Regions from separate parts of the Serratia sp. A07 genome, predicted to be linked through region 1. Evidence: predicted binding sites of a transcription regulator. Region 1 holds the regulator's gene; each other region holds the start of a gene.
The links. Region 1 encodes CRP, which controls carbon source genes, mostly activating them, when cyclic AMP is high. Its sites were predicted from a motif close to ATGTGANNNNNNTCACAT; they were not measured.
Positions count from the first base shown of each region.

Region 2: cdd (cytidine deaminase) is a predicted target of CRP. The motif match lies at 2,009-2,026, and genes of this name have one in related genera.
Region 3: AC4PR2_RS21900 (DeoR family transcriptional regulator) is a predicted target of CRP. The motif match lies at 4,890-4,907, and genes of this name have one in related genera.
Region 4: deoC (deoxyribose-phosphate aldolase) is a predicted target of CRP. The motif match lies at 2,023-2,040, and genes of this name have one in related genera.

Region 1 is NZ_JBZXDO010000007.1:19,285-26,577, forward strand. It holds gene tauA (taurine ABC transporter substrate-binding protein) at 1-478, opposite strand, end outside; gene AC4PR2_RS09690 (PhzF family phenazine biosynthesis isomerase) at 593-1,375, opposite strand; gene AC4PR2_RS09695 (LysE family translocator) at 1,386-1,988, opposite strand; gene AC4PR2_RS09700 (hydrolase) at 2,108-3,088, shown strand; gene AC4PR2_RS09705 (YheU family protein) at 3,085-3,318, shown strand; gene AC4PR2_RS09710 (phosphoribulokinase) at 3,470-4,339, shown strand; gene AC4PR2_RS09715 (OsmC family protein) at 4,378-4,785, opposite strand; gene crp (cAMP-activated global transcriptional regulator CRP) at 5,168-5,800, shown strand; gene AC4PR2_RS09725 (YccS/YhfK family putative transporter) at 5,851-7,293, shown strand, end outside.
Region 2 is NZ_JBZXDO010000002.1:306,124-313,416, forward strand. It holds gene AC4PR2_RS03440 (NAD-dependent malic enzyme) at 1-845, opposite strand, end outside; gene cdd (cytidine deaminase) at 1,067-1,951, opposite strand; gene AC4PR2_RS03450 (CidB/LrgB family autolysis modulator) at 2,089-2,784, opposite strand; gene AC4PR2_RS03455 (CidA/LrgA family protein) at 2,781-3,188, opposite strand; gene AC4PR2_RS03460 (MFS transporter) at 3,327-4,538, opposite strand; gene AC4PR2_RS03465 (sugar ABC transporter substrate-binding protein) at 4,670-5,737, opposite strand; gene metG (methionine--tRNA ligase) at 5,959-7,293, opposite strand, start outside.
Region 3 is NZ_JBZXDO010000029.1:29,504-36,796, reverse strand. It holds partial or broken gene AC4PR2_RS21930 (sugar ABC transporter ATP-binding protein) at 1-572, opposite strand, end outside; gene AC4PR2_RS21925 (DUF2291 family protein) at 582-1,199, opposite strand; gene AC4PR2_RS21920 (D-ribose ABC transporter substrate-binding protein) at 1,264-2,196, opposite strand; gene AC4PR2_RS21915 (GolD/DthD family dehydrogenase) at 2,260-3,060, opposite strand; gene AC4PR2_RS21910 (transketolase family protein) at 3,071-3,976, opposite strand; gene AC4PR2_RS21905 (transketolase) at 3,979-4,782, opposite strand; gene AC4PR2_RS21900 (DeoR family transcriptional regulator) at 5,173-5,967, shown strand; gene pgpB (phosphatidylglycerophosphatase B) at 5,990-6,751, opposite strand; gene ribA (GTP cyclohydrolase II) at 7,031-7,293, shown strand, end outside.
Region 4 is NZ_JBZXDO010000004.1:104,843-112,135, reverse strand. It holds gene deoA (thymidine phosphorylase) at 1-954, opposite strand, end outside; gene deoC (deoxyribose-phosphate aldolase) at 1,021-1,800, opposite strand; gene AC4PR2_RS05970 (NupC/NupG family nucleoside CNT transporter) at 2,171-3,448, opposite strand; gene AC4PR2_RS05965 (TatD family hydrolase) at 3,633-4,415, opposite strand; gene AC4PR2_RS05960 (patatin-like phospholipase family protein) at 4,412-5,530, opposite strand; gene AC4PR2_RS05955 (CsbD family protein) at 5,541-5,726, opposite strand; gene AC4PR2_RS05950 (DUF1328 domain-containing protein) at 5,795-5,956, opposite strand; gene osmY (molecular chaperone OsmY) at 6,118-6,732, opposite strand; gene prfC (peptide chain release factor 3) at 7,250-7,293, opposite strand, start outside.

The DNA.
Region 1 (7,293 bases):
GCAGATTGAGGATCTTCACCTGCTCAGGCTTGATGCCCCAATGCTTGAGCGAGGCCAGCAGGCTGTAATGGGTGGTGGAGATAAACGGCACCGCAATGCGCTTGCCGATCAGATCCTGCGGGCTTTTGATGTCATTCTTCACCACCAGCGCTTCGGAACTGCCGAGCTGCGAGGCGATGAGGAACACTTCGATGGGGAGTTTCTGGCTGGCGGCCACCGCCAGCGGGCTGGAGCCGATATTGCCGATCTGCACGTCGCCGGAGGCCAGCGCACGCAGCACGCTGGAGCCGCTGTCGAACTTACGCCAGTCGACCGTCGCGCCGGACCGTTTGGCGAAGCTGTTTTCCGCCTGCGCCACCTTGGCCGGTTCCGCCGACGTCTGGTACGCCACGGTCACGTCCACCGCGTAGGCGCTGGTTGCGCTGAGCGACAGCGCCAACAGCGCCGCGTTGCGTAAGGAAAAGAGTTTGCCCGCCATGTTCCGCTCCGTTGATAAAAATCTGTTCAGTTGCTGACAGTTTTATCTGAGCGATGACGGGCTATAAAAGAATAAAAAAGTCTTCTTTATTACCGTGAGTAATATAAACGCGGGTTACAGCGCGATACTTCCGCGCAGGAACACATGAGCATAGCCGCCGAGCAGCGTGCGATCCCCGTGCAGTTCGCAGAACAGTTCGCCGCCGCGTGCCGAGATCTGCTGCGCATGCAGCCGATGGCGGCCGAGACGCGCCGTCCAGTAAGGCATCAGCGTGCAGTGCGCGGAGCCGGTAACAGGATCTTCACCGCCGTCGAGCGTGAAATAGCGCGACACGAAGTCCACGGTGTCACCCGGCGCGGTAACGATTACCGCACGCCCGGCCAGCGCGATCAGCGCCGGGATGTCAGGCCGCAGCGCGCGTACCTGCGCCTCATTTTCCAGCACCACCATCAGCGCTTTCGCCTGCCACACCTCCAGCGGCTGCTCGCCCAGCAGCGCCGCGAGGCCCGCCGGTTCAGCCACCTTCTGCGGCGGCCGTGCGGGGAAGTCGAGCACCAGCCGTTCCCCGTCCTGCGCATCGCGCTTGACGAACAGCTCGCCGCCGGCCGAACGGAAGCGGATATCCTGCAGCGCCGGATTGATCGCGCTGAACATCACATGCGCCGCCGCCAGGGTGCCGTGGCCGCAAAGATCGACCTCGCGTTCCGGGGTAAACCAGCGGATAGCGGTCATGTCGCCGTCATCCCAGACAAAGCTGGTTTCCGGCAGGCCGATCTCGTTGGCGATCGCCTGCAGCCGCTCCGCCGGCAGCGGCTGCGTCAGCAGGCAAACCCCGGCCGGGTTGCCGCGCAGCCCTTTGCCGGTAAAGGCAACCACGTGATAATAATTTTCCGCCATCGTTCGCTCCTTAATGCCAGATCAGTAACACACAGGCTGCGGTCAACAACCCCATGGAACCGTTGAAGATAACCCAGGCCTTTTTGCTGCGCAGCAGGCGGCCGATCACGGTGCCGAACGCCAGCCAGATAATGCCGGCGACAATGTTGACCACCAAAATGCCCAGCGCGATCGCCGCAATGGATCCGTTGTACTTATCGCCCGCCAGGCTGAAGCTGGCCACCGCCCCCAGCGCCATCAGCCAGGCTTTCGGGTTGAGGAACTGCAGCAGCCAGCCCTGATACAGCCGCACCGGCTGCGGCGGCGCCACGTCGGTTTCCAGCTTTTCATAGGCGGCGGTGGCGACTTTCCACGCCAGCCACAGCAGGTACAAACTGCCGAGGATTTTCAGGATCAGGTGCAGCGACGGGTAGACCAGGATCAGGCTGCCGACGCCGAAGGCCACCAGCAGCAAAATGCTTTGCATGCCGAGCATGATACCGACCATCAGCCACAGCGATCGCATAAAGCCGAAGTTAGCGCCGGAGGTAGTCAACAGCAGGTTATTGGGGCCAGGCGTGATGGCGGCGACCCACAGGAAGCCCAGCATCGAAAGGAATAAACTCGGTTCCATGGCACGGGTGCTCCTCACCCAAGGCGCTTTTTTGCAGTATCATTGTTAGTTCTTGGTATTGAAGCTAACAGTGCGCTAGGGATCTCACAATAGCCGCCCACAACATTTTTACTCAGCCTATGCCTAACACCTTTCGCCCTCTGACCGGGGCCAGTAACCCGCACCTGCAAACGCTGTTGCCGCGGTTGGTGCGCCGCCGCGTGTTATTGAAACCGCATTGGCAACGGCTGGAATTGCCCGACGGCGATTTCGTCGATCTCGCCTGGAGCGAAGATCCGGCGCAGGCGCGCGACAAACCGCGCGCGGTGCTGTTCCACGGCCTGGAAGGCAGCTTCTACAGCCCCTACGCACATGGCCTGCTCAACGCCTGGCGTGAGCGTGGCTGGCTCGGCGTGGTGATGCACTTTCGCGGCTGCAGCGGCGTGCCCAACCGCAAGCAGCGCATCTACCACTCCGGTGAAACCGAAGATGCGCGCTTCTTTCTGCGCTGGCTGCGCGACCGCTACGGCGAGGTGCCGACCGCGGCGGTAGGCGTTTCGCTCGGCGGCAACATGCTGGCCTGCTATCTGGCGCAGCAAGGCGCCGACAGCCTGCTGCAAGCGGCGGTGGTGGTCTCGGCGCCGCTGATGCTGGAGCCCTGCGCCTACCGCATGGAGCAAGGTTTCTCCCGTGTTTATCAACGCTACCTGCTGGGGCAGCTGAAACAAAACGCCACCCGCAAGCTGTTGCACTACCCGGACACTCTGCCGCTCAAGCTGTCACAGCTGAACGGGTTGCGGCGCATCCGCGAATTCGACGACGCCATTACCTCGCGCATTCACGGCTTTAGCGACGCTATCGACTACTATCGCCGCTGCAGCGCCCTGCCGCTGTTGCCGGCTATTCAGACGCCGCTGCTGATCATCCATGCGAAGGACGATCCCTTCATGACCCATGAGGTGATCCCCGACGTCGCCGGCCTGCCGCGCAATATCGAATATCAACTGACCGAGTACGGCGGCCACGTCGGCTTCGTCGGCGGCACGCTGAAAAAACCGCACATGTGGCTGGAACATCGCATTCCGGCCTGGCTTTCCCCTTATCTGGACATCCCGACGTGATCATTCCCTGGCAAGAACTGGCAACCGACACCCTGAACAGCCTGATCGAATCCTTTGTACTGCGCGAAGGCACCGATTACGGCGAACATGAACGCTCGCTGGAACAGAAGGTGGAGGACGTGCGCCGCCAGCTGAAAAACGGCGAAGTGGTGCTGGTGTGGTCGGAACTGCACGAGAGCGTCAACATCATGCCGCGCGGCCAGTTCCGCGCCGGGCAGGAAGAAATTTAGTGGCGCTCGGTTCTATGACTGACGGAAAAAATCAGGTAACAATGGGGCATTGCAAACCAGCGCGCGCCATTTTTTCCTGAGATAGAGAGCGTCAACAAGAGCCACAATAATCCCCTGACGCCGGCGCATTCAACACGGAGTGACAACCATCATGTCTGCCAAACATCCCGTTATCGCGGTGACCGGTTCCAGCGGCGCCGGCACCACCACCACCAGCGTGGCGTTCCGTAAGATCTTCCAACAGCTCAACATCCGCGCCGCCGAGCTGGAGGGCGACAGCTTCCATCGCTACACCCGGCCGGAAATGGACGCGGCGATCCGCAAGGCGCGCGATCTGGGCAGACACATCAGCTATTTCGGCCCCGAGGCCAACGACTTCGGCCTGCTGCAGCAGAGCTTTATCGACTACGGCAAGAACGGCACCGGGCGCTCGCGCAAGTATCTGCACACCTACGACGAAGCGGTGCCCTACAATCAGGTGCCGGGTACCTTCACCCCGTGGGAACCGCTGCCGGCGCCGACTGACGTGCTGTTCTACGAGGGGCTGCACGGCGGCGTGGTCACCGAGCACCATGACGTGGCCAACCACGTCGATCTGCTGGTCGGCGTGGTGCCGATCGTCAACCTGGAGTGGATTCAGAAACTGATCCGCGATACCGGCGAGCGTGGCCACTCTCGCGAAGCGGTGATGGATTCGGTGGTGCGTTCGATGGAAGATTACATCAACTACATCACGCCGCAGTTCTCGCGCACCCACATCAACTTCCAGCGCGTGCCGACGGTGGACACCTCCAACCCGTTCGCCGCCAAGGCGATTCCCTCACTGGACGAAAGCTTCGTGGTGATCCACTTCCGCGGGCTGGATCAGATAGATTTCCCCTATTTGCTGGCGATGCTGCAGGGCTCGTTTATCTCACACATCAATACGTTAGTGGTGCCGGGCGGCAAGATGGGGCTGGCGATGGAGCTGATCATGGCGCCGCTGGTGCAGCGGTTGCTGGAAGGCAAGAAGATCGAATAAATGCGTTGAGCGCGGCGCCGGGCCGCGCTCCGTCTCGATTACGCCGGTTGGCGGATCTCGAAGCTGTGGGTCACCGTGGCGGCCTTGTTGAGCATCAGCGCCACCGAGCAGTATTTCTCCGCCGACAGGTTCACCGCACGCTCGACGATCTTGTCGGTCAGGTCCTGGCCGGTAACGATGAAGTGCAGGTTGATATGGGTGAACAACCGCGGGGCTTCTTCGCGGCGCTCGGAGGTCAGCTTCACCTCACAGTCGCGCACGTCGTTGCGCCCTTTTTGCAGGATGGACACCACGTCGATCGCGCTGCAGCCGCCCACCGACATCAGCACCATCTCCATTGGGCTGGGCGCTTTATCACCGGCGTTGCCATCCATCAGGACCTGGTGGCCGGAGGCCGATTCCCCCAAAAACGTTAACCCTTCCACCCATTTAACTCTTGCCTGCATTCTGGTCACTCCGGTTGATTTCTTAAAATCAGAGTACGCTTTCGCATAGAAACAGGCAACGTAACCTGATGCTAATCATGCTGAAGCGAGACAACACGAGACACCCGCCTTACTCTGTGCTACAAACAGAGCCGCAATAAATCTTTCCGGGACACTGAATTTCAGGGAAACGCCCAGAGAAAGGCTCCTTTACCGGTATGTTAACAGAATGTAGCTTGCAGCGCTTACGGCAAGTTAATATGCTAGAGCGACAGCGTATTTTTATGACACGCCTCAAAACTTGCCGGTAGCCCTCGCTCATGACTGCGGCTACAGGCGAGTTTTACAGGGAACTCTGACCCCTGTGACACAAGGCAGCGATAACAACAGAGGATAACAGCGAATGGTTCTCGGCAAACCGCAAACAGACCCTACTCTCGAATGGTTCCTGTCTCATTGCCATATCCACAAATATCCATCGAAGAGTACGCTGATTCACCAAGGTGAAAAGGCCGAAACGCTTTACTACATCGTGAAAGGCTCCGTCGCGGTGCTGATCAAGGATGAAGAAGGTAAAGAGATGATCCTGTCCTACCTCAACCAGGGGGATTTCATCGGCGAGCTCGGATTGTTCGAAGAAGGCCAGGAGCGCAGCGCCTGGGTTCGCGCGAAAACCGCCTGTGAAGTGGCCGAAATTTCCTACAAGAAATTCCGCCAGCTGATCCAGGTGAACCCGGACATCCTGATGCGTCTGTCCGCCCAAATGGCGAGCCGCCTGCAGGTCACCTCCGAAAAAGTGGGCAACCTCGCCTTCCTGGACGTTACCGGCCGCATCGCGCAAACCCTGCTGAATCTGGCGAAGCAACCTGACGCCATGACTCACCCGGACGGCATGCAGATCAAGATCACCCGTCAGGAGATCGGCCAGATCGTCGGCTGCTCGCGTGAAACCGTTGGCCGTATTCTGAAAATGCTGGAAGATCAAAACCTGATTTCCGCCCACGGCAAAACCATTGTCGTCTACGGCACCCGTTAATCCCTGAAAAAACGGCGCAGTCTGCGCCGTTTTTTTGTCTGCTCTCTGCCATGTGGCGCCGCCTGATCTACCACCCGGAAATCAACTACGCACTGCGACAAACGCTGGTGTTGTGCCTGCCGGTGCTGTTCGGCCTGCTGATAGGCCAGCTGCAGCTCGGCCTGATGTTCTCCCTCGTGCCCGCCTGCTGCAATATCGCCGGGCTGGATACGCCGCATAAGCGCTTCTTTAAACGACTGATCGTCGGCGGTTCGCTGTTCGCCTTCAGCAGCGTGCTGCTGCAACAGGCCCTGCTGTGGCACGTGCCGCTGCCGGCGCTGATGCTGGGCCTGGCGCTGCTGCTCGGCGTCACCGGCGAAATCAGCCCGCTGCACGCCCGGCTGTTGCCGGCGGCGCTGGTGGCCGCCATCTTCGCCCTCAGCACGGCCGGCACGGTGCCTATCTGGCAGGCGCCGCTGCTGTACGCGATCGGCACCGCCTGGTACGGCTTATTCACCTGGTTCTGGTTCAAGCTGTGGAAAGAGCAGCCGATGCGCGAGACGCTGAGCCAGCTCTACCTGGAACTGGCGGACTATTTCGAAGCCAAATACTCGCTGCTGACCCAGCACACCGATCCGCAGACCGCGCTGCCGCCGCTGCTGGTGCGCCAGCAAAAGGTGATGGACCTGATCAGCCTGTTGTACCAACAGCTTAATTTCCTGCCGCACGCCAACAATCTCGAGCAAAAGCGCCTGCAGCGCGCCTTTCAGGTGGCGATGGACCTGCAGGAGCACATCACCGTCAGCCTGCATCTGCCGGAAGAGGTGCAAAAACTGGTGGAGCAGAGCCAGGCCGAAGCGATCATTCGCCGCAATGCTCAGGTGATCGCCGGCCGGCTGCGCGTGGTGGCGCACGATATTCTCTATCATCAACATTCGAAGCGCTTCTCCATGACCCACGAGCTGGCGGCGCTGGAAAAAATGGCGGCGCAGCATCCCGATAATCCGGTCGGCCAGTTTTGTTATTACCACTTCAGCCGCATCGCCCGCCTGCTGCGCACCCAGCATCCGCTGTACCGCCGCGACCTGATGCCCGGCCAGCACCGCCTGCCGTTTTGGCCGGCGCTAGTCAGCTATCTGTCGTTCAAATCCACCGCCCTGCGCAACGCCGCGCGGCTGGGCGTAACGCTGGCGGTCGGCAGCAGCCTGGGTACGGTATTCAACCTGCCGAAGCCTTACTGGATCCTGCTCACCATCATGCTGGTGAGCCAAAACGGGTATAACGCCACCCGGGTGCGTATTCAGCACCGTGCGCTGGGCACGATTGCCGGGCTATTGCTGGCAGCCGGGCTGCTGCAGCTGCAGTTGCCGGAGGGAGAAACGCTGAGCATCATGCTGGTGATCACACTGCTGGCCTACCTGGTTTCGCGCAAGAACTACGGGCTGTCGGTGATTGGCTTTACGGTCACGGCGGTTTACACCCTGCAGCTGCTGGCGCTGAACGGCTCGCATTTT
Region 2 (7,293 bases), on a different contig from region 1:
AGGCTGCCGAGGGTGACCGCGGCGGTGCCCTGGATGTCATCGTTGAAGCAGCAGATCTCGTCGCGATAGCGGTTCAACAGCGGGGTGGCGTTGTTCTGCGCGAAGTCTTCGAACTGCAGCAGCACGTTCGGCCAGCGGCGTTTGACCGCCTGAATAAACTCTTCGACGAAGGCGTGGTACTCCTCGCCGGAGATGCGCGGATGGCGCCAGCCCATGTACAGCGGTTCGTTGAGGCGCTGCGGGTTGTTGGTGCCGACGTCCAGCACCACCGGCAGCGTGTAGGCCGGGCTGATGCCGCCGCAGGCGGTGTACAGCGACAGCTTGCCGATGGGGATGCCCATGCCGCCGATGCCCTGGTCGCCCAGGCCGAGGATACGCTCGCCGTCGGTGACCACGATCACCTTGACGTTCTGCTTGGTGGCGTTTTGCAGCATGTCATCGATGCGATCGCGGTTCGGGTAGGAGATGAACAGCCCGCGCGCGCGGCGATAGATATCGGAGAAGTGTTCGCAGGCCTCGCCGACGGTCGGGGTGTAGATGATCGGCATCATCTCGCTCAGGTGCGAGTCCAGCAGGCGGTAGAACAGGGTTTCGTTGGTGTCCTGGATGTTGCGCAGGTAGATGTGCTTGTCGTTGTCGTTCTTGAAATCCTGGTACTGACGGTAGGCGCGTTCCACCTGTTCTTCGATGGTTTCCACCGCTTCCGGCAGCAGGCCGTGCAGGTTGAAGTGGCTACGTTCTTCCTCGGTGAAAGCGCTGCCTTTGTTCAGCAGCGGAAATTCCAGCAGAATCGGGCCGGCGTAAGGGATGTAGAGCGGGCGTTTGCTTTCGTATTCTAGTTCCATCAGTTTTACTCTTCACGTATCAGATAACTTTATTGCCGACGATCCTAAGAGATAAAGAGAAGATGTACAGCATTTGTTGCCAGATGATGAACCAGGTTGGCGTAATTATCGACAATCAAATGATTTTTTAACTAAAGAAAGTCTCTCTGGCGGCGTTGGGGCATTGTATTTGGCGGGCGGGGCTGTTAGCGGCGGAACCGGATGGCTCCGCCGTGGTGCGCTTAGAACGCGGCGCGGCTGACGTTTTGGCAGCCCAGTGCCGCCAGCGTGGCACGGGTGGCGTCCCACTGGCTGAGGATCGCCTCTTGCGGTTCGACCAGCACGGCGCGGCGGATGTTCAGGCAATCGCCGCCGGAGAGGTTCAGCAGGATCAGCGCGGCCTGCAGCGGCGGCAGGCTCGGGTTGAAGGCGGCGTTTTCTGCATAGCGGCCGGCGTAGAGGTTACCGTCCTGCGTTTCCAGCGCCACGCCGCTGTGGGCGTTGCTGTACGGTGCGTGGCTCTGATTGGCCGCAGCCAGCGCCGCCTGCGTCAGCGCATCGTCCAGCGCCAACCGATGGCCGTGATCGACCTTGTCCATCAGCAGCGAAGCGATATCCAGATCTTTCGGGCCGAAGGCGTCCGGCAGATAGTCCGCCAGCGTGGCCGGCGCGCGGCCCGGCAGACGGATCTGCAGCTCGCCGCCGCTGTTCAGTTCATTCATAAACTGACGGCAGTGGCCGCACGGCGTGTAGTTGACGGTGACCGAGGCCAGCGCAGGCTCGCCGCGCAGCCAGGCATGGGTAACCGCACATTGTTCTGCATGCACGGTTTGCTGCAGCGGTGCGCCGCTGAATTCCATATTGGCGCCGAAATAGAGGTTGCCACTTTGCCCGCGCGCGATGGCGCCGACGTGGAAGTGCGATATCGGGGTTAACGAGCAGGCCGCCGCCAGCGGCAGCAGCGCGAATGCCAGCGCGTCATCGTCCAACCCGCAGCCTGTGCGGATCGCCGCCGCTTGCTCGGCCGTGAACATCGCCGGAAAGTCAGGCGCGTCCAGATAGGGCCGTAGGGCGGATTGCAGTGTCGCAGGCAGTGCGCTGAACGCGGTGTGAAAACGCGGATGCATAGAAAGTCTCTCTACAGGTTAACGGGATAACATTCTAGGCAGGCCAGAGACATTAAAGTGTGATTAATGTCTCTTAATTGATGAAATTAATGCAATGAGATACATAAATGCGAGATGTATCGCAAGTTTCACCCTGTTCAACCGAACAGGTGCAGCAGCACCGGGAACAGGAACGGTGCCAGCAGGGAGGTGATGATGCCGCAGATCACCAGCGCCAGCGAGCCGAAAGCGCCTTCCTGGTAGTCCATCTCCGCGCAGCGTGCGGTGCCCAGCGCGTGGGATGCGGTACCCATCGCCAGACCGCGCGCCGAGTGGGTGGTGATTTTCAACAGGTTGAACAGCGTATGGCCGAACACGGCGCCAAGGATACCGACGAAAATGACGCAGACCGCGCTGATCGCCGGAATGCCGCCGAGCGAGTCCGCGACGGCCATCGCGATCGGCGTAGTGACCGATTTCGGCAGGATAGAGGCGGCGATTTCCGGCGTGGCACCCAGCCACAGGGCGATGGCGCCACCGCTGATCATGGCGGTCAGGCTGCCGATGAAGCACACCGCGATAATCGACTTCCAGCGCGCGCGGATCTGGTGCAGCTGTTCATACAGCGGGAAGGCCAGCGCGACGACCGCCGGCTGCAGCAGATCGTTGAGGATTTTGCTGCCCTGAAAGTAGCGCTCATAGGGGATGCCGGTGAGCAGCAGCAACGGGATGATCACCGCCATGGAAACCAGCAGCGGGTTGAGCAGCGGCATGTTCAGCTTGCGCGCCAGCCAGCGCGCGGCGAAATAGACCGCCAGCGTCAGCGGCAGCGACCACCAGATTTCATGGATCATGGGTTGCCCTCCGTGTCATCGGGCTTACCGGCGATGCGGCGCTCGCGGTGAAAATAGTGTGAGGTATAGCCGACCACCACCAGCACCATCAGCGTGCTGATGAGGCAAGAGATAACCAGCGGGCCCAGATGCGCGACGATCTGGTCGTAGTATTTCATCACCCCGACGCCGATCGGCACGAACAGCAGCACCATGTAGCGGATCAGCAAATGGCAGCCGGGTTTGACCCATTTGGCCGGCAGGATCTGGGTAGAGAGCAGGGCGAACAGCAGCAGCATGCCGAGGATGCTGCCGGGAATGGCGAACGGCAGCAGCGCCGCCAGCGCATTGCCGACGAACAGACAAAGGTAGATGAGGAGCAGGGCTCTCAGGTATTTCCAGCACAGTGTGAGCACGTTGGCCATTGTCTTTTCCCGTTTAACTGATGCATTCATCATACAATTAAACTGTGAGCCATGCCACAGATCGCACCATGAATTCTCGTTATGGATGCCATGCCCGATCGGCGGGTTGACAGCCCGCAATGGCTGCTACGCGCGGGCTCAGCGCGTGTCTTCGGCGGTTGTCGCCGCGTGTTCCGCCAGCCGGTGGCCGAGGAAGAAAAACAGCAGGCTGAGCAGCGCGGCGACGATCAGCATCACGAACATCAACGGCGGCGCAGCATAGCTGAGCAGCACCCCGCACAGCACCGGGTTGATGGCGCCGCCCAGCGCGCTGAGGTTCTGTACCCCATAGTAGCTGCCTTTCAGGTGCGGCGGCGCGATAAAGTCGATGAACATGTATTCCACCGGGATAACGATGATTTCGCCGAGGGTAAACACCGCCATCGCCGCCAGCCACAGCCAGACCGCCTGGCCGGCCACCATAAAACCGAGCAGCCCGACGATGAAAAACAGCGTGCCCAGCGCCAGCCAGCGCAGCATGTTTTCCTGACGCATGCCGCGGCTGAGCAGGTATTGCAGTGCGATGACGATGCTGGCGTTGACGATCATCACCAGCCCGATGATTTTGTAGGCGAACTCGGCGCTGGAGACGGTGATCAGGTATTGCGACAGATAGCCGGTGAACTGGCCGAACACGACGGCACCCAGGGTACTGCCGAGAGTGAAGTAGATCAGCCGCCGATCGCTGCGCAGGATAGTCACCGTCTGGCGGAAGTTGGGGAGCGCCGCGGGGGCGGCGGCCGGCGTTGCGCGCTGTTCCCGACCGCGCAAGCGCAGGCTTAGCGTCGCCACCGTCGCCAGCGCCAACCCGCCCGACAGGTAAAACGGCAGCAGCGGGCTAAGCCCGGCCACCAGAACGCCGAGCGCAGAACCGATCGCCCAGCCGACGTTGACCAGCGTGTAGTTGATTGAAAAAGCCTTGATGCGCTGCTCGACCGGCAGCCAGTCGGCGAAGCAGGCCTTAATGGTGATGCTCAGCACCGAATAACAGGTATGCAGGATCGCCAGCACCACGATCACGCCGCCGGGGCGCGGGATCCAGGGAAGGGCGAAGAAGCTCAGCGCAAACAATAAAATCGACAGCAGGATCAGGCGGTTCTTGCTGAATTTGTCCACCAGATAGCCGCCGTACAGGCTGGCAAGGATGCCGAGGGTCAGGCTGACGCCCAGGATCACGCCCACGCTCTTCGGCAGCAGATGGAAATGCTCGGTGAGATAGATGGTAATGAACGGCAGCGTCACGCCGCGGCCGATGGTCAACACCAGCGAACTGGCCAGCAGCATGTTAATCAGCGAGGGGAATCCCTTCATTCGAAGCCTGTGTATGCATACAGTTATTGGGCAATGCAGATAACATAGCGTATTTTGGCGAGGACGGAAGGGGAAAGCCGAAAATTAGTTTAAAAACAGAGGCTGCGTCGGCAGCCTCGTGAAAAACAGCATTATTTACCGTGTTCGGCCTGCAGCGTGGCGAACCACGGCTGCACGAAGTCGCTGCTGCTGCCCCAGCCGGGGATGATCTTCGCCAGCCCGGCGACGTTGACCGGCCCCGGCTGCGCCAGCAACAGCGCTTGCGGAATGACCGTCGCTTTGAACTGATAGCTGTCCGGCGTGCTTTCCCCGGCGATCTTGTTGGCCACCAGGCGCAGGTTGACTGCGCCGATAAGTTTCGGATCCACCGCCACGCTGACCTGCCACGGGCTGCCGGCTTCGCGCATCAGTTGCAAGTCCTGGTTGGAGATATCGATGCTGTACAGCTTGATCTCGGTGCGGCCGTTCTCTTTCAATGCCTTGTAAGCGCCCTGGGTAAAGGCATCCCAGGTGCCCCAGATGGCGTCGATCTTGCCTTTCGGGTATTTCGCCAACACCGCGCCCACCTTGTTGGCGGTATCGCCCTGTACGTCGGAGGAGACCGCACCGATCGATTCCAGCTCATGAATGCCCGGATGCTGTTTCAGCAGCTGCTGATAGGCGGCCTGGCGGCGTTCCATCGGTGGGAAGCCGGCCACCCAGAGTTTGATGATGTTGGCCTGGCCGTTGAAATCCTTCACCAGCTGGCCGAAGGAGGCGTTGGCCAGCGAAGCGTCGTCCTGCTGCGAGACGGTGACGCCGGGAACGCTGCCGCTGACGTCGGTATCGAAAGCCGCGACGGCGATGCCGGCCGCCGCGATGCGTTTGACCAGATCGGTGGAATAGGGGGCTCGCCCCTGCGAGAGGATGATGCCGTCATATTTCTGGCTGATAGCCTGGTTGACGAAGTCCTGGAAACGCGCGTCGTCGCCGTTGCTGAGGAAGGTGTCCACCTTGAAGCCCAGCTTGCGTCCTTCCTGAATGGTGCCCGCCAAAAATTGCGTGGTGTTGTCGTCGGATCCGAGGTTGCGGATCACCGCGATGCGCACCGGCCCCTGATGCTGAGCGATGGCGGCCGGCACGGCGGCGTTTTCCGCCGCCTGCAGCGGCAGGGCGGCCAGCAGGCTGAGGGCGAGCAGCGAAGTCTTGAGATTTTTCATTATTATAGGCTCCAAAAAAGCGGGTAAACGGTCCCGGTGAAGGTCTGTTATAGCAGTCTTTCTGTCTGGACGTCTATTTGTTGTTGCGGAGCATCATAGCGAGATGCGGCGGGCGAGGGAATCAGAGCGGTTATGACTTTTTCTTACTGTTTATAACGTTGGGTTTGAGGCATTAAAAAGGGCCGAGCAAGCTCGACCCTTGATGTAACGCGCCGGCGCGGTTACTTGACCTGCATGCCAGGCTGCGCGCCGCTGTCCGGGCTCAGCAGGAAGATCTCTTTCCCGCCGGGGCCCGCCGCCATCACCATGCCTTCCGAAACGCCGAAGCGCATTTTGCGCGGCGCCAGGTTGGCGACCATGATGGTCAGGCGGCCTTCCAGCGCTTTCGGATCCGGGTAAGCGGAGCGAATGCCGGAGAAGATCTGGCGCGATTCGCCGCCCAGATCCAGCTGCAGCTTCAGCAGTTTGTCGGAGCCTTCGACAAAGTCGGCGCTTTTGATCAGGGCGATGCGCATGTCCACCTTGGCGAAGTCGTCGAAGGTGATGGTTTCCTGAATAGGATCATCGGCCAATGGACCGGTCACCGGCTTGGCGGCGGCCATGTCTTCTTTCGAGGCGTTGACCATTTCGCTGACCTTGTCCAGATCGATGCGGTTGAACAGCGCTTTGAATGCGTTCACCTGGTGGCCCAGCAGCGGCTGCGGGATTGCGTCCCAGCTCAGCTCGGCGTTGAGGAACGCTTCGGCGCGTTCGGTCAGCGAAGGCAGCACCGGCTTCAGGTAAGTCATCAGCACGCGGAACAGGTTGATGCCCATCGAGCAGATTGCCTGCAGATCGGCGTCGCGGCCTTCTTCCTTCGCCACCACCCAAGGTGCCTGCTCATCCACGTAGCGGTTGGCCAGATCGGCCAGCGCCATGATTTCGCGGATCGCGCGGCTGAACTCGCGGCCGGCGTAAGCTTCGGCGATGCTCTGCGCCGCGTCGACGAAGGTCTGGTACAGCGCCGGATCGGCCAGGCTGTCGGCCAGCTTGCCGCCGAAGCGTTTGTTGATAAAGCCGGCGTTACGTGACGCCAGGTTCACCACCTTGTTGACGATGTCGGCGTTTACGCGCTGCACGAAGTCTTCCAGATTGAGATCGATATCATCAATGCGTGAAGAGAGCTTGGCGGCGTAATAATAGCGCAGGCAGTCGGCGTCCAGATGCTGCAGGTAGGTGCCGGCCTTGATGAAGGTGCCGCGCGACTTGGACATTTTGGCGCCGTTCACCGTCACGTAGCCGTGCACGAACAGGTTGGTCGGTTTGCGGAAGTTGCTGCCTTCCAGCATCGCCGGCCAGAACAGGCTGTGGAAGTAGACGATGTCCTTGCCGATAAAGTGATACAGCTCGGTGGTGGAGTCTTTGCGCCAGAACTCGTCGAAGTCCAGATCGCCGCGCTTGTCGCACAGGTTCTTGAAGGAGCCCATGTAGCCGATCGGCGCGTCCAGCCAGACGTAGAAGTATTTGCCCGGCGCATCCGGGATCTCGAAGCCGAAGTAAGGCGCATCGCGGGAGAT
Region 3 (7,293 bases), on a different contig from region 1:
CGTTTTTTCAGATCGGCGATCACCCGAAACAGCGTGCGCACCTCAGCCTGGCTCAGCGCCGATGTTGGTTCATCCATGATCAGCACCCGGGTGTCCTTCGCCAACGCGCGAGCAATTTCAACCAGCTGCTGATGGCCGATACCGAGGCTGCCCAACGGCGTATGCGGATCGATGTCCAACTCCAGCCGCTGCAGCAAGGCTTTGGCCAGCTGATATTGATAATCCACATTGATGCGGCCACGCTGGAAGAACTCGTTGGCCATAAAAATGTTGTCCATCACCGACAGGTTGGGGAACAGATTCAGCTCCTGGAAAATAATGCTGATCCCGAGCCGCTCCGCCTTCTGCGTGGAGGTTAACGTCACCGCTTTTCCCTCCAGCTCGATGGTGCCGGAGGACGGGGTTTCCACCCCCGCCAGCAGCTTCATCATGGTCGATTTGCCGGCGCCGTTTTCGCCGATCAGTACGTTGACCTGATTGCGAATCACTTGATAATTCACGCTATCCAACGCCGTGACGCCGGGATAGAGACGCGAAACGTTGCGCGTTTGAATAATGACCGGTTCGCTCATCACGCCCCCTTAAGGTTGAATGCGTACCGGCGTGATCAACAGCGGCTCGGCAGGTGCCTGCCAGCTGCTGAATACGCCATACACGGTAATGTGGTCACCCACCTTGGGTTGGGATCCGGCCAGTTCGTCGATCGAAGCCTGATTAATCGCCCTGGCGAAATCACCGAACAACGCTTGGTCATTGAAATCGCTGTAGCTCAGGCCGCGATAGCTGTCGCGCAACGCCGTACCGCGATAAACCGGCCCTATCTGCACCTCCACGCTGCTGAGCGGCGCATCGGTCAGTTTGAGCGTTAATTTTCCGCTGCGCGACCGGGTGTTGACCGCCGCGACTTCACCGCTGACCTTAACGTTGAAATAACAAGGAAACTCCGGTTGAGCGCGGTACCCCAGCAGACCACAGGCGCTGTCAAAATCCTTGGCCTGGGCGATCCGGGCGATCAGCTCGCCCAGCGGCTGCGCCGTTTTGATCGCTTGCGGGGCGATTTGGCTGCGGTAAATCTCCGCCGCCTGCGCCACATGCGGATTCACCGGGGAGCGAAGCTCCGCCAGTTTTTTCTCCGAGACGATACGGCAACCGCTCAACGTCAGGACGACGGTGACGGCCAGCGCAATGCGCATCGACATAACAACACCTCCGATCGCACCCCGCCGCCGGGACGGGGTGATGAAAGACACCGCTCAGCGCGGATTACGGTTTGAAGTTGAAGTCACTGACCCGTTGCGCATTGTCTTTGCCGATCAGGATGCCGCGGAACATCACGCGCTCCTTGCCGGTATAGCTGCCGGATTGGAAATAGCCGTCGAGGATTTCAACGCCCTGCGCGGCGATCGCCTGCGCCTGCAACATCACGCTGGCATAAAGGCTACCGTTGAGAATGGCGTCGCGTTCATCGTTGCTGCCGTCGATGCCCACCACGGTGACATCCTGCCGGCCGGCGGCCTTCAGCGCCGCCACTGCCCCCAGCGCCACCGGGCCGTTGCCGCAGATCACGCCTTTGATGTCCGGATGCGCCTGCAGAATACTGTCCATGATGCGTTTTCCCTCCAGCAGATTGCCCTTGGCATCCTGACGCGCCACGCTGACCATCTCAGGATATTGGTCGATCACGTTGTGGAACGACTGCGAGCGCGTGACGCAGTTATTATCCGCCAGGTTGCAGGTCAGCTCGGCGTATTTGCCGGTTTCTCCCATTTTTTCTACAAACTGGTTGGCGACGTCCGAGCCGGCCTGGAAGTTGTTATGGGTGATCTGCGCCAACGCTACGCCATCGACCGGGATCTCGCGGTTGATCAGTACCACCGGAATACCGGCGTTTTTCGCCTGCTGCACGGCGGCGACGCTGGCCTGGGAATCGGCGTTATCCAAAATGATGCCCTGTACTTTGCGGCCGATAACCAAGCTGATCAGCTCCCCCTGGCGCTTAACGTCTTCGCCGTGCGACAACACCAGCGTCTGGTAACCGAGGGACTTGGCCTTGGTCTCGGCCCCCTTGGCCTCTGCGGAGTAATAAGGGTTATCCAGCGAATTGACGAGAATGGCGATCGTGCCCTTTTCCGCCGCCATGGCAGAGGTGCAGGCAAAACCGGTGAGCAGGGTAAGGTAAGTGGCTATTTTTCTCATGATGGTGTTCTCTTATCGTTGTGTTGAACATCGTCTGGTGTTGGCGATCGCTGCGGTTGCCGCTTACCAAATGGTAAAACCGCCGTCGATCATCAGGTCCGCGCCGGTAATCATGTCGCTGCCGTTGCTGGCAAAAAACAGGATCGCCGCCGCAATTTCGTCGGTATAAGCAAAACGCCCCAGCGGGATCAGTTTTTTCATCGTCTCGCCCTTCTCGCCGCGCCAGGCTTTCTCTCCCATAGGCGTCAGCACCACGGTGGGCGATAACGTGTTGACCGTAATGCCGTGCGGCGCCCATTCTTTGGCCATCACCTTGGTCATGCCCAGCAGCCCTGCCTTGGCGGAGGTGTAAGCGCAGTGATCGTCAATGGCGATGGAGGCCGCCTGTGATGCGATGTTGATGATTTTCCCGCCGTGGCCGGCGGTTATCGCACGGCGCGCCAGTTCCTGCGAGCACAGGAAGGGCCCGGTGAGATTGACCGCCAGATGGCGCTGCCACTCCTCGAGCGTGACCTCCGTCGCCGGCTGCAAATTGACGTAGCCCGCGCAGTTGACCAGGATATCGAGCCGACCAAAGCGAGATTGAGCCGCGTTGAAGGCGGCAGCCACCGAGTCGGAATCGGTCACGTCACATACCTGGCAGAACACCTGTTCTTCCCCCAACTCTCGCAGCGCTGCCGCGGCCTTGTCCTGTTCAAAGGCCGGATACATCAATACCAGGCGCGCGCCCTTTTCCAACAGCAGGCGATTGGCGGCCATCGCGATGCCGCCCAGACCGCCGGTGATCACGGTAACCTTCCCTGCCAGCGACATCCGGCTATCGACACCGTAGCGTAAATTGACGTCGTATTCGTTCCGATCCATCGCATTCCCCCTATTGCGTTAACTGAGCCTGTAATCCTGCAGCGTCGATGGCATATTGACGCCGCAGCGCCGCCCGGCTGCTGCTGTGAGTAAATTCGTAAGCCGGCACGCCCAGTGCGGTAAACGGCCGCGACAGCTGATACCGCAGCAACAGTTCACCGATGATGGTACCCAGGCCACCGCTGAGGGCGTGCTCCTCCATGGTCAGCACCCGACGGTGCGAACGCATCAACGCCACTACCGCCGCCTCGTTGAGTGGCCAGAGCGAAGGCAACGAGACGATGGTCGGATTTTCGCCCAACGCCAGTACCTTCATCGCCTCATGAGCCACCGTCCCCAGGCAAAACACCAGATTGTCAGAGCCCTGATGCAACACCTCCGGCTCTCCGGGGCGGAAGTGATAGCTCGCGTTCAACACCGGCAGCTTGTCGCTGTCCATGCGGATATAGGCCGGGCCGGGTTGCGCGATGACATGGCGGACAATCTCTGCCGCTTGCCGCGCATCCGCCGGCGCATAGACGCTGAGATTGCCCAGCGTGCGGGCGATGGCGATATCGTTCATGCAGTGATGCGTCGCCCCCAGCGGCCCATAGCCGAATCCGGCATTCAGGCCGAGCATTTTCACGTTGGTTTCCGTGTAGCAAACATCGTTTTTCATCTGTTCGTTAGAACGGGCAAACAGAAAAGGCGCGGCATTGGCGGTAAAGACCGTACGGCCACTGAGCGCCATGCCGGCGGCCATGCCCACCATGTTCTGTTCGGCAATTCCGACGTTCACCACCCGCTCTGGATAAGCCTGCTCGAAAGGTGCAATTTTCGACGTGGACGTGGAGTCCGCGACCATCACGCTCAGATCTGCACCCGCCAGCTGCTCTTCGATCAACGCCGTCACCACGGCATCGCGTAAATCCTGCATGTTCACCCCTCCAGTTCCGCCAGCGCCTGCGCCAGCTGTTGTTCGTCCGGTACCGCGTGATGCCAGGCGGCAACGTTAGCCATAAACGACACGCCGTGACCCTTTTCGGTATTGGCTAAAATCACCCGCGGCTTGTCCTGGCTCGGGCGTTGGATCGCCGCCACCAGCGCCGCCGGATCGTGCCCGTCGCACTCCAGGGTTTCGAAACCGAAAGCGCGCCATTTTTCCGCCAGCGGTTCCAGCGGCATGATGGCCTCTGTCTTACCCGCCAACTGCAGCCGGTTGCGATCGACGATGGCAATCAGGTTATCCAGCTTGAATTTGCTGGCCGCCATTGCCGCCTCCCAGTTGGATCCCTCCGCCAGCTCACCGTCGCCCAGCAGCACAAAAGCGCGGCGATGTGCGCGCCCGGCCAATTTGTTGCCCAGCGCCAGCCCCACGGCGATCGGTAGGCCATGCCCTAAACCGCCGGAGTTAATCTCTACCAGTTCCGGCAGTTTCTGTCGCACCGGATGCCCGGCCAGCAAGGTGTCGTCGCCCATGAACTGATCGAGCACCGCGGGATCAAGCAGGCCCATCGCCGCGCAGCTGCAGTAAAAACCGCCGGCGCCGTGCCCTTTAGACAAAATAAACCGATCCTGATCGGGCCGGACATTGCTGCGATCCATCACCGCCATATACAAGGTGCAGATGATGTCGATTTCCGATAGGTCGGCGCCGGTATGGCCCTTGCCTGCCTTATGGTTCATGGTCACCACATATCGGCGCGCCTGGCGCGCCGTGTTTTTAATCGCCTGGAAGTCCATCGTCACCTCTGCTTAAGCGCCTTGATTATCGTTATCGCATCGAAACCGATCCGCTAACTCGCCTTTGATTTTCGAATGGAAATCATAAGCAGCAAAAACGATAATTAATGTGGGCAAGATCAAATTTCAAACAAAAGCACTCAAAAGGCAAAACCGCAAATCATTAAAATATTTAAATAACAATTACATATGAACAAAAAGACTACTTTAAGTTCGTTTTTACCGCTGTTTTTTTACTGACCTCATTGATTTTCGAATAAAAACCAAAAGGATTTGACTGGGTTTATCCGTAGCTTTATCAATAATCGCAAGCTAGAATTCAGCACATCAATTAAGGAATTGCCGTGGCAAACCGCGCGGCGGGAACTGACAGGTGCAGGAGTCTTTCGATTGAAAAGCAAAAGCGAACAGCTGGCGGAAATGCAGCAACGGCGCGAAAAGATCCTCGACATGATCCGCGAAGACGGTTCGGCGACGGTCAAAATGCTTACCGATACCTTCAAGCTGACCGAGGCGACCATTCGTACCGACCTGCGGGTTCTGCAGCAACAAGGCTACGTGCAGCGCTTCCACGGTGGCGCAACCCTGATCGACGGCAAGCAAAATACCCATGCCATGCTGTTGGAACGCCAGGTCAACCTGACCGCCAAGGATCGCATCGGCAAGCTCGCCGCCGGTTTTATCGAGCCGGGCGACACCATCATTCTTGATTCGGGCACCACCACTACGGCTATCGCCAATCACCTGAACCACATCAAGAAACTGTCCGTTATCACCACCGGCGTCAATATCGCGCTGCAGCTGGGGGGCGAACCGGGCGTGAACATTTTGCTGACCGGCGGCTCGTTCAAATTTCCGACGCTCTCCACTTCCGGGGATAAAGCCGCCAGCTTCTTCGAAAACGTGCTGGCCCAGAAACTGTTCCTCGCAACGGCCTGTATCTCACCCCGTCACGGACTCAGTTTCCCAAGCGAAACCGACATCAAACTGAAAATGGCGATGATCAACGCAGCCAACACGGTGTATGTGGTTGCCGACTCTAGCAAGATCGATAAGGTGTCGATGTTCGCATTGCCCTGTGACTGGCAGCATATCGACTATTTGATTACCGACGACGGTATCAGCGATACCGCCATACAGGCCTTTGAGAAGGTAGGGGTGAAGGTGTTGATGGCAGGCGCCTGACTGGCGCCTGCGAGAAGCGTGCTTATTCCGGCTTGCGCGCCGCGATTTCCTGCTGCTCTTGCGGCAGCGGCGCCAGCGGGCCGAACCAGCGCTGCGCCAGCCAGCAGGTAACCACCACCAGCAGCCAGCTGATCAGCGTGGCCATCGCCAGATCGCGCGGCCAGTGCATGCCCAACAGCAGACGGCTGCCCATCACGCCGGTCGCCCACACCATCAGCAGCGCGACGGTTTTATAATGGCGGCGCGGCCACAGCAGCCCTACGCCCAACAGCGCCCAGGTGGCGGCGAACATGGTGTGCCCCGACGGGAAAGCGAAGCCGGTTTCAAACTGCCAGTGCTTGCGCAGCCAGTTCGGCACCAGCGTCTGATCCTGCAATTGCTCGCGCACCAGCGCGCTGCGCTCTTTGCGATGCAGCGAATAGAAGTATTTGCCGTCCACGCCGTGGGTTTGCTCCAGCCATACCACGAACGGCCGCGGTTCCTGCACCCGATCCTTGATTAACGACTTGACCCCCTGCCCGATCACCAGCGCGGCGAAAAGCAGGAGCGCCAGACCGATAGCCGCCTTCAGGCGAAAGCGCAGGCACCACAAAAACCAGCCGCAGAGGATAGCGCTGGTCAGAATGCCCCATGGCGAGGTCACGGTTTCGGTCACCCAGTACAGCGCTTTGAGCAGCGGCTCATTGCCGCCGGGTTGCCAGTGCCAACCGGATACCCAGACCGCCAGCGGCATCAACAGCAGCAGCAGTGCGCCGCCCGCCGTGCGTTTTGCTATCTCATACATTCTATTCTTCCTCTGCGTGAATCAGGCAGCAGTGTAACAAGAGTGCAATATTGATAACACGCGAAAAATTAAACAGATAGGCAACCTATCGCAATAATAGGTGGCCAGAAAACGCCATCTGCTGGTTTGCTGAGCACCGCCCGGCAAGAAGTTGTGGCAAAATAGCCGATAATTAACGAAATAGAGATCGGCGTAGCACGTTTTAGTCTTGGTCAATTTACCGAACCGGACTTAGGATGCGCGACAATGATTGAATCGTACGCTTTTGTGGAGAGTGACATGCAGCTTAAACGGGTGGCAGAGGCTAAACTGCCGACACCTTGGGGCGATTTCCTGATGGTAGGATTCGAAGAACTGGCGACCGGGCATGACCATCTGGCGCTGGTATTCGGTGATATTTCCGGCGAAGCGCCGGTGCTCGCGCGCGTGCATTCCGAATGTCTGACCGGCGATGCTCTGTTCAGCCTGCGCTGCGACTGCGGTTTTCAACTGGAAGCCGCGCTGGAGCAGATCGCCGAAGAAGGCCGCGGCATCCTGCTTTA
Region 4 (7,293 bases), on a different contig from region 1:
CGCCACCATGCGGCCAAACACCTCCGCCGCCTTGCCGTTGTCCAGCACCGCCTGCAGTTTGGCGCGCGCGTCGGCCTCGTCTTGCGCCAGGCCGCCGGACAGCAGCATTTCCACGCACAGCGCCAGCGTCACTTCCAGCAGGCGCGGGTTGCGGTATTCGCCGGTCAGGAAGCGCACCGCTTCGCGCACTTCCACCGCGTTGCCGGCGCTGGAGGCCAGCACCTGGTTCATGTCGGTCAGCAGCGCGGTGGTCTTGCAACCCGCGCCGTTGGCCACGCCGACGATCGCCTGCGCCAAATCTTGCGACAGGGCATAGGTCGGCATAAAGGCGCCGGAGCCGACCTTCACGTCCATCACCAGCGCATCCAGCCCTTCCGCCAGCTTCTTGGCCAGAATGGAGGCGGTGATCAGCGGGATCGAATCCACGGTAGCGGTAATGTCGCGGGTGGCGTAGAAACGTTTGTCCGCCGGCGCCAGCGAGCTGGTCTGGCCGATGATCGCCACGCCGACGTCCTGAATGATTTTGCGGAAGGCGTTATCGTCCGGGAAAATATTGAAGCCCGGAATGGCTTCCAGCTTGTCCAGCGTGCCGCCGGTATGCCCCAGGCCGCGGCCGGAGATCATCGGCACATAGCCGCCGCAGGCCGCCACCATCGGGCCAAGCATCAGCGAGGTCACGTCGCCCACGCCGCCGGTCGAATGCTTGTCGACAATCGGGCCGTTCAGCGCCAGACTCTTCCAATCCAGCACGGTGCCGGAATCGCGCATCGCCATGGTGAGCGCCACGCGCTCCGGCATGCTCATGTCATGGAAATAAATGGTCATCGCCAGCGCGGCGATCTGCCCTTCCGACACCACGTTGTCGCGAATGCCGTTGATGAAAAAGCGGATTTCCGCTTCGCTTAACGGCTGGCCGTCGCGTTTTTTACGAATAATTTCTTGAGCCAGGAACAAGGCATCCCCCTGTGTCGCCGAGAGTCGGTGCAGACGGGCGCGCCTGGCGCCCGCCAACGAAATCGATCAGTAGCCGCCGCCGGCGGTCTGGGTCTGGTGGCCCAGCGCGGTCAGCAAGCTGGCCAGCAGGCTGGAAGCGCCAAAGCGGAAATGCCGCGCATCGGCCCAGCCTTCGCCCAGAATACGATCGGCAAGTTGCAGATAATGCAGCGCATCCTCTGCGGTGCGCACGCCGCCGGCCGGCTTGAAGCCCACCGTCTTCGCCACGCCCAGATCGCGGATCACCGACATCATCAGCTCGGCGCTTTCCAGCGTGGCGTTGACCGGCACCTTGCCGGTGGAGGTCTTGATAAAGTCCGCCCCGGCCTTGATGGCGATTTCGGACGCCTTGCGGATCAGGTCGGCCTGCTTCAGCTCACCGGTTTCGATGATCACTTTCAGCAGCACGTTGGCCGCCTGACAAGCCTGCTTGCACTGTTTCACCAGCTCGAAGCCGACCTGTTCGTTGCCGGCGATCAGCGCGCGGTAAGGGAACACCACGTCCACTTCATCCGCGCCATAGGCGATGGCCGCGCGGGTTTCCGCCAGCGCGATGTCGATATCGTCGTTGCCATGCGGGAAGTTGGTCACGGTGGCGATACGGATATCCGGCGTGCCTTGCTCACGCAGCGCCTTACGCGCTACCGGGATAAAACGCGGGTAGATGCAGATGGCCGCCGTGTGGCCGGCCGGGCTGTTGGCCTGACGACAGAGGGCGATCACTTTCTCGTCGGTGTCATCATCATTCAGCGTGGTTAAATCCATCAGGTTCAGCGCACGTTGCGCTGCTGCGGTTAATTCGGTCATAAAACTCTCCAACTGAGTACCTGGGTGTTGGCGAGCGGACTTGGTTCCATGAAGATAGCGCAGGGGAACGGCGTTCCCGCGGCGGCAACTGAGATCCTTCTCACCGCACATGGCCACCCGCCTTGCGGCCGGCCAGTAATAGCTATTTGAACACGAATGCCAAGGGCGATTCGCGTTCATCGTCACACTATATGAAATAGCACTGTAACAGACCGGAATTATATGTGAAGAGCATCACAAAATAACGCGATATCGTTCACAAATTCGCTAAAGAAGCGGCTGAAGATTGCGGGTGCGGCAAGCACCCGCGTTGCTTAGAGTATAGGCGGAGTCCCGCGATCGGTCGCGCCGTCGCGGGCTCCGGGATGGCTTACAGCGCCAGGAAGAAACCGGCGATGGTGGCGCTCATCAGGTTGGACAGCGTGCCCGCCGCCACGGCCTTCAGACCGAAGCGTGCGATGTCATGGCGACGGTTGGGCGCCATGCTCCCCAAACCGCCCAGCAGGATCGCCACCGAAGAGAGGTTGGCGAAACCGCACAGCGCAAAGGAGATGATCGCCTTGGTGTGCGTCGACAGCACCTGCAGGCCTTCCGCCGCCACCACGTCGTCCGGGCGCAGATAGGCGCCGAAGTTCATGTAGGCGACGAACTCGTTGACGATGATCTTCTGGCCGATAAACGAACCGGCGGTCATCGCTTCGCTCCACGGCACGCCGATCAGGAAGGCGATCGGTGAGAACACCCAACCGAGGATCAGTTCAAGCGACAGCTGCGGATAATCGAACCAGCCGCCGATACCGCCGAGAATGCCGTTAAGCAAGGCGATCAGCGCGATAAACGCCAACAGCATCGCACCGACGTTCAGCGCCAGCTGCATGCCGGAGGCTGCGCCGGAAGCCGCCGCGTCGATCACGTTGGCCGGACGATCTTCTTCGGCGATCAGCTTCATCGCATCGTCTTTATCGTGGGTCTGCTCGGTTTCCGGCACCATCAGCTTGGCGAACAGCAGCCCGCCCGGCGCGGCCATGAAGGACGCGGCAATCAGGTATTCCAGCGGCACGCCCATCTGCGCGTACCCTGCCAGCACCGAACCGGCTACCGAGGCCAGGCCGCCGCACATCACGGCGAACAGCTCTGACTGGCTCATGGTGGCGATATACGGGCGCACCACCAGCGGCGCTTCGGTCTGGCCAACGAAAATGTTGGCGGTCGCCGACAGCGATTCGGTGCGCGAGGTGCCCAGCAGCTTGTGCAGGCCGCCGCCCAGCACGCGGATCACCAACTGCATGATGCCGAGGTAGTACAGCACCGCAATCAGCGAGGAGAAGAACACGATCACCGGCAGAACACGCAGCGCGAACACGAAGCCGCCGCCGCCGAACACCTCGAACATCTTGTCGGACACCAGCCCGCCGAAGATGAACGAAATGCCCTGATTGCCGTAGGCGATAACGTTTGCCACGCCGTTAGACATACTGCCGAGGATGCTGCGGCCCAGCGGCACGTACAGCACCAGCGCGCCGATGCCGATCTGGATGATGAACGCCCACACGACGGTGCGCAGTTTAATGGCCCGGCGGTTGCTGGAGAGCAGCACCGCAATGGCGATCAGCACCGCCATACCGACCAGACTCATGATGAGTTGCATGCAAAGTTTCCCTGTTGCAAAAAATAAAGTACATCCCTGCTCATGAAGAGAGGTCTGCTATTGGAGTGTTTCGGGGGGGATTATACTGAGCGAGGTCACCCTCGCACCGATTTATGTCACAAATGTATACAACGAGACGCAAATGAAAATCTTATAACGTGACGCAAGTCACGTTATAAACCCATCAATCCGGCATGGCGAACAGTGCCTGAGTATTGCGTTGCAGGTGGGCGGCAATCTCGTCGGCCGGTTCCGGCCGCAGCTCGCACAGCGTTTGAAACACCTCGGCGGCGCGTTCGGGGCGATTCGGCTGCCCCTGATAGCCGGCCAGCGGCATGTCCGGCGCATCGGTCTCCAGCAACAGCGCCTCGAGCGGCAACTGCGCCATCACGCCGCGCGTTTTTTGCGCCCGCTCATAGGTGATGGTGCCGCCCACGCCGATGTAATAGCCGAGGCGGATAAAGGCCTGCGCCTGCGACAGGCTGCCGGCGAAGCCGTGCACCACGCCGCGACGCGGCAACTGCATGCGCCGCAGCGCCGCGGCCAGCTGATCGTGGGTGCGGCGCGAATGGAGGATCACCGGCAGGTCATGCTGTTTCGCCAGCCTCAGCTGGGCCAGCAGCACGCTTTGCTGGCGCTCGAACTGCGGGTTGTCCATATACAGATCGAGCCCGATCTCCCCCACTGCCACCAGCTTGCGCGGCCGTTCGGCCAGCAGCGTCGCCAGCTGCTCCAACTGCGGCTCATGATGCTGCGCGATATACAGCGGGTGCAGCCCCAGCGCGGCGAACAGCGGCGCGTGATCTTGCGCCAGCCGCAGCACCCGGGCAAAGCGATCGGCGGTGACCGTCGGGACGATGATGCGCTGCACGCCGGCGCTTGCCGCCCGCGTCAGGCTCTCGGCCTCATGCCCGGTAAAGGGCGGAAAATCGAAATGGCAGTGAGTATCGGTAAAGGCGTAACTCACAGCGCCCCCCCTTCACCCGGCGGCAAATCACCCGGCAGAATGATCTTCGGCGCCGCTACCGCGGCCTCCGGCTGCGCGCCCAGCTCGGACGGCATGACGATATCGGTCACGATCGGCGAAGGCATTCTGACGTTCTCCGGCTGGATCAGGCGGCGCGACAGCGCTTTTTTCACCTTCATGCCGTCCGGCTCCGGCTGCGCCATCCACTGGCCGACGGTGGCCAGGAAGTAACGGCCGCAGCGGCGCCCCAGGTGATAATCCTGATTGAGCGCCCCCAGTCGGCTGCCCAGCGCATTGCTGGCCAGCGGCTTCGGCGGAAAGATTTCGAAGATGCGCAGCTTGCCCGGCGGCTTCTCGATAAAGCGCTGGATGCGGTGATAGCTTTGCTCATGATGCTGCAGGATACGCACCATCTGCTGCAGGCTGCTGTCGCTCAGCCAGTGCTCCATGCGCTTCATCCACTGCGGGGTGTAGTACATCTGCGAGGGCACGGTGCGGATCACCACGATGGTGTCGGCGCCGCGACGATAGGCCTCTTCCACCGGGATCGCATCGCTGATGCCGCCGTCCTGATAGCTGACGCCGTCCAGCTCCACGCCCTGGCGATAAAAACCGGGAATGGCGCTGGAGGCCTTAATGGCCGGCAGCCAGCGTTCGCGCTGCGCCGGCAGGTAGGTCGGCTCAAAGTCATCGCTGCGGCAGGCGCACAGCAGGAACTCGCGCCCGTCGGTAAAGTGCTGTTCCGCCACGTCCATCGCCAACGGCATCTGCGCCGCCGCCGTATCGACCAGCCAATCGAGATCGATGAGATGCCCGCCGCGCACGAAGCGCAGCGGATTGAAGAACTGGGCAGAAGTGGTGTAACGGGTGATCACTCGACGTGCGTAACCCACCTGCCCGCAGATATAGGCGGAGAGATTCTGGGCACCGGCCGACGTGCCGATCAGCAGATCGAAAGGGTTAAAGCCCGCACGCTGAAACTCGTCCAGCACGCCGGCGGTGAAAATGCCGCGCTGGCCGCCGCCTTCGCAGACCAGCGCCATCTTGCCTGGCCGAAAGGGTTTAGACGCCAGCGGTTCTATATTGCCGAGCGTGATGGGTATTCTGTATCCCAACTTGGCATCCTCAGTGAGACGTTTTCTCCGAGGATACCGCGTCTCGCTCTCTTCCGTAATCCTCTTGCAGTACGCCGGCGAGGAAATCGTTGCTGCCGGCCAGCCAGGCATAATCGCTGCCTGACCATTCTGCCCACGCCTGCCATACCTGGCCTTTCAGCTGTTTCCAGCGCCCGACGATGATGTCGCTGTTCATGGCCGGCCCTCCCCGACGTGAGAAAAGGAGTTAAGCTTTGTTACAGTTTACGGGAAAATGCCCGCCGGCTAAGGGCGACGGCGGCCGGTGAACAGGCTGACCAGGAACAGGATGATGCCGACAACGAACACGATTTTAGCCGCCCAGGCAGCGGTGCCCGCTAACGAACCGAACCCCAGCGCCGCAGCGATAAGCGCGATGACTAAAAAGATAATGCCCCAACGAAACATAAGCTTCTCCTTACCATTGTGAAAAAATTCGCTGCCATCTACCACCCCGACAACGGGACGTCGACGGCAAATCAGTTTCTTTTTTTGGTGTTACATGCCGGGCCGCCTTCACGGCCCGACAGATGCGGCTTGTTGTTGCTTGTTACGGGCGCCTGGCGGAATTACTGCTTGACCACCAGGTCGTTTTTCACGCTTTTCACGCCGTCGATGGCCTTGGCGATGCTTTCCGCACGCTCAGACTGCGCCTGCGTTTTCACCTCACCGGACAGCTGCACCACGCCATCGGTGGTTTCCACTTTCACATTGCGCGACGGCACGATGTCATCGGCCAGCAGCTTGGCTTTCAGTTCGCTGGTAGTGGCGGTGTCGCCGGCATACGATTTGATCGACTGGTTGGCTTCATCTTTCACGTGCAGCTTGTCGCTGACGGTCTTGACGCCTTCCACCTTACCGGCGACCGCGACCGCATGCTCCGCCTGCGCCTGGCTGCCGACGAACCCACTCAGGATCACGGTGCCTTTTTCGGTTTTCACCGAAATGTCAGAACTTTTGATGGTCTTATCTTCCACCAACGCACTTTTAACTTTAGCCGTTATCGCGCTGTCATCCATGTAACCGTCAACTTTTTTCATGGAGCTATCGATTTTGGCACCGGCACTATCCGCGGCGTTAGACGCCTTGTTAAGCAGACTGTCTTCGGCCAGCGCACTGCCGCTTACCAAAGCAGAACCCAATACGACAGCCATCAGCGAGTGTGCAAATTTGGTCTTTTTCATCGATCTCTTCCTTTTGTTGGGGGCTCTCGACGCCAAAGCGCCGGAACCCTGCGGCCACCTTCACGCGGCCTTCTCGGTAAATACTTCATCATCGCTATACGATTAAGCGTTCACGACAGGAGTGTTGCAACGGCCGTGCCAACTCAAAAAATACCTTAATTATCAAAGATAAAAATCTTTCAGTCGGATTTTTAATCAAAAAACTGTCGTCTATTGACGACAGGCTAAGTTACACAAAACTGAAATATGGCTATCTCATTGATATTTAAAGACACTGACTGTCTCCTATCGGCAACACATCAGAATAACTCACCAAACAAATAGCGTATTACAGTGATTTACTCTCAAGCAATGTGCGGACATCTCGTTAAAGATAGACCATCAGACGGAAAACGCAGGCCGTACGAACATCGCCTGGCGATAGCGGTTCGCAGGATAAAATATGAGGAAGATTTATTAATTAGCGCAGTGAGGATAGGAGAAGCGTGCAGGGCGCACTGGGCGCCCTGCCGAGCGATCAGTGTTCGCGGGTTTTGCGGAAGGTCACGTCAGGATAGCGTT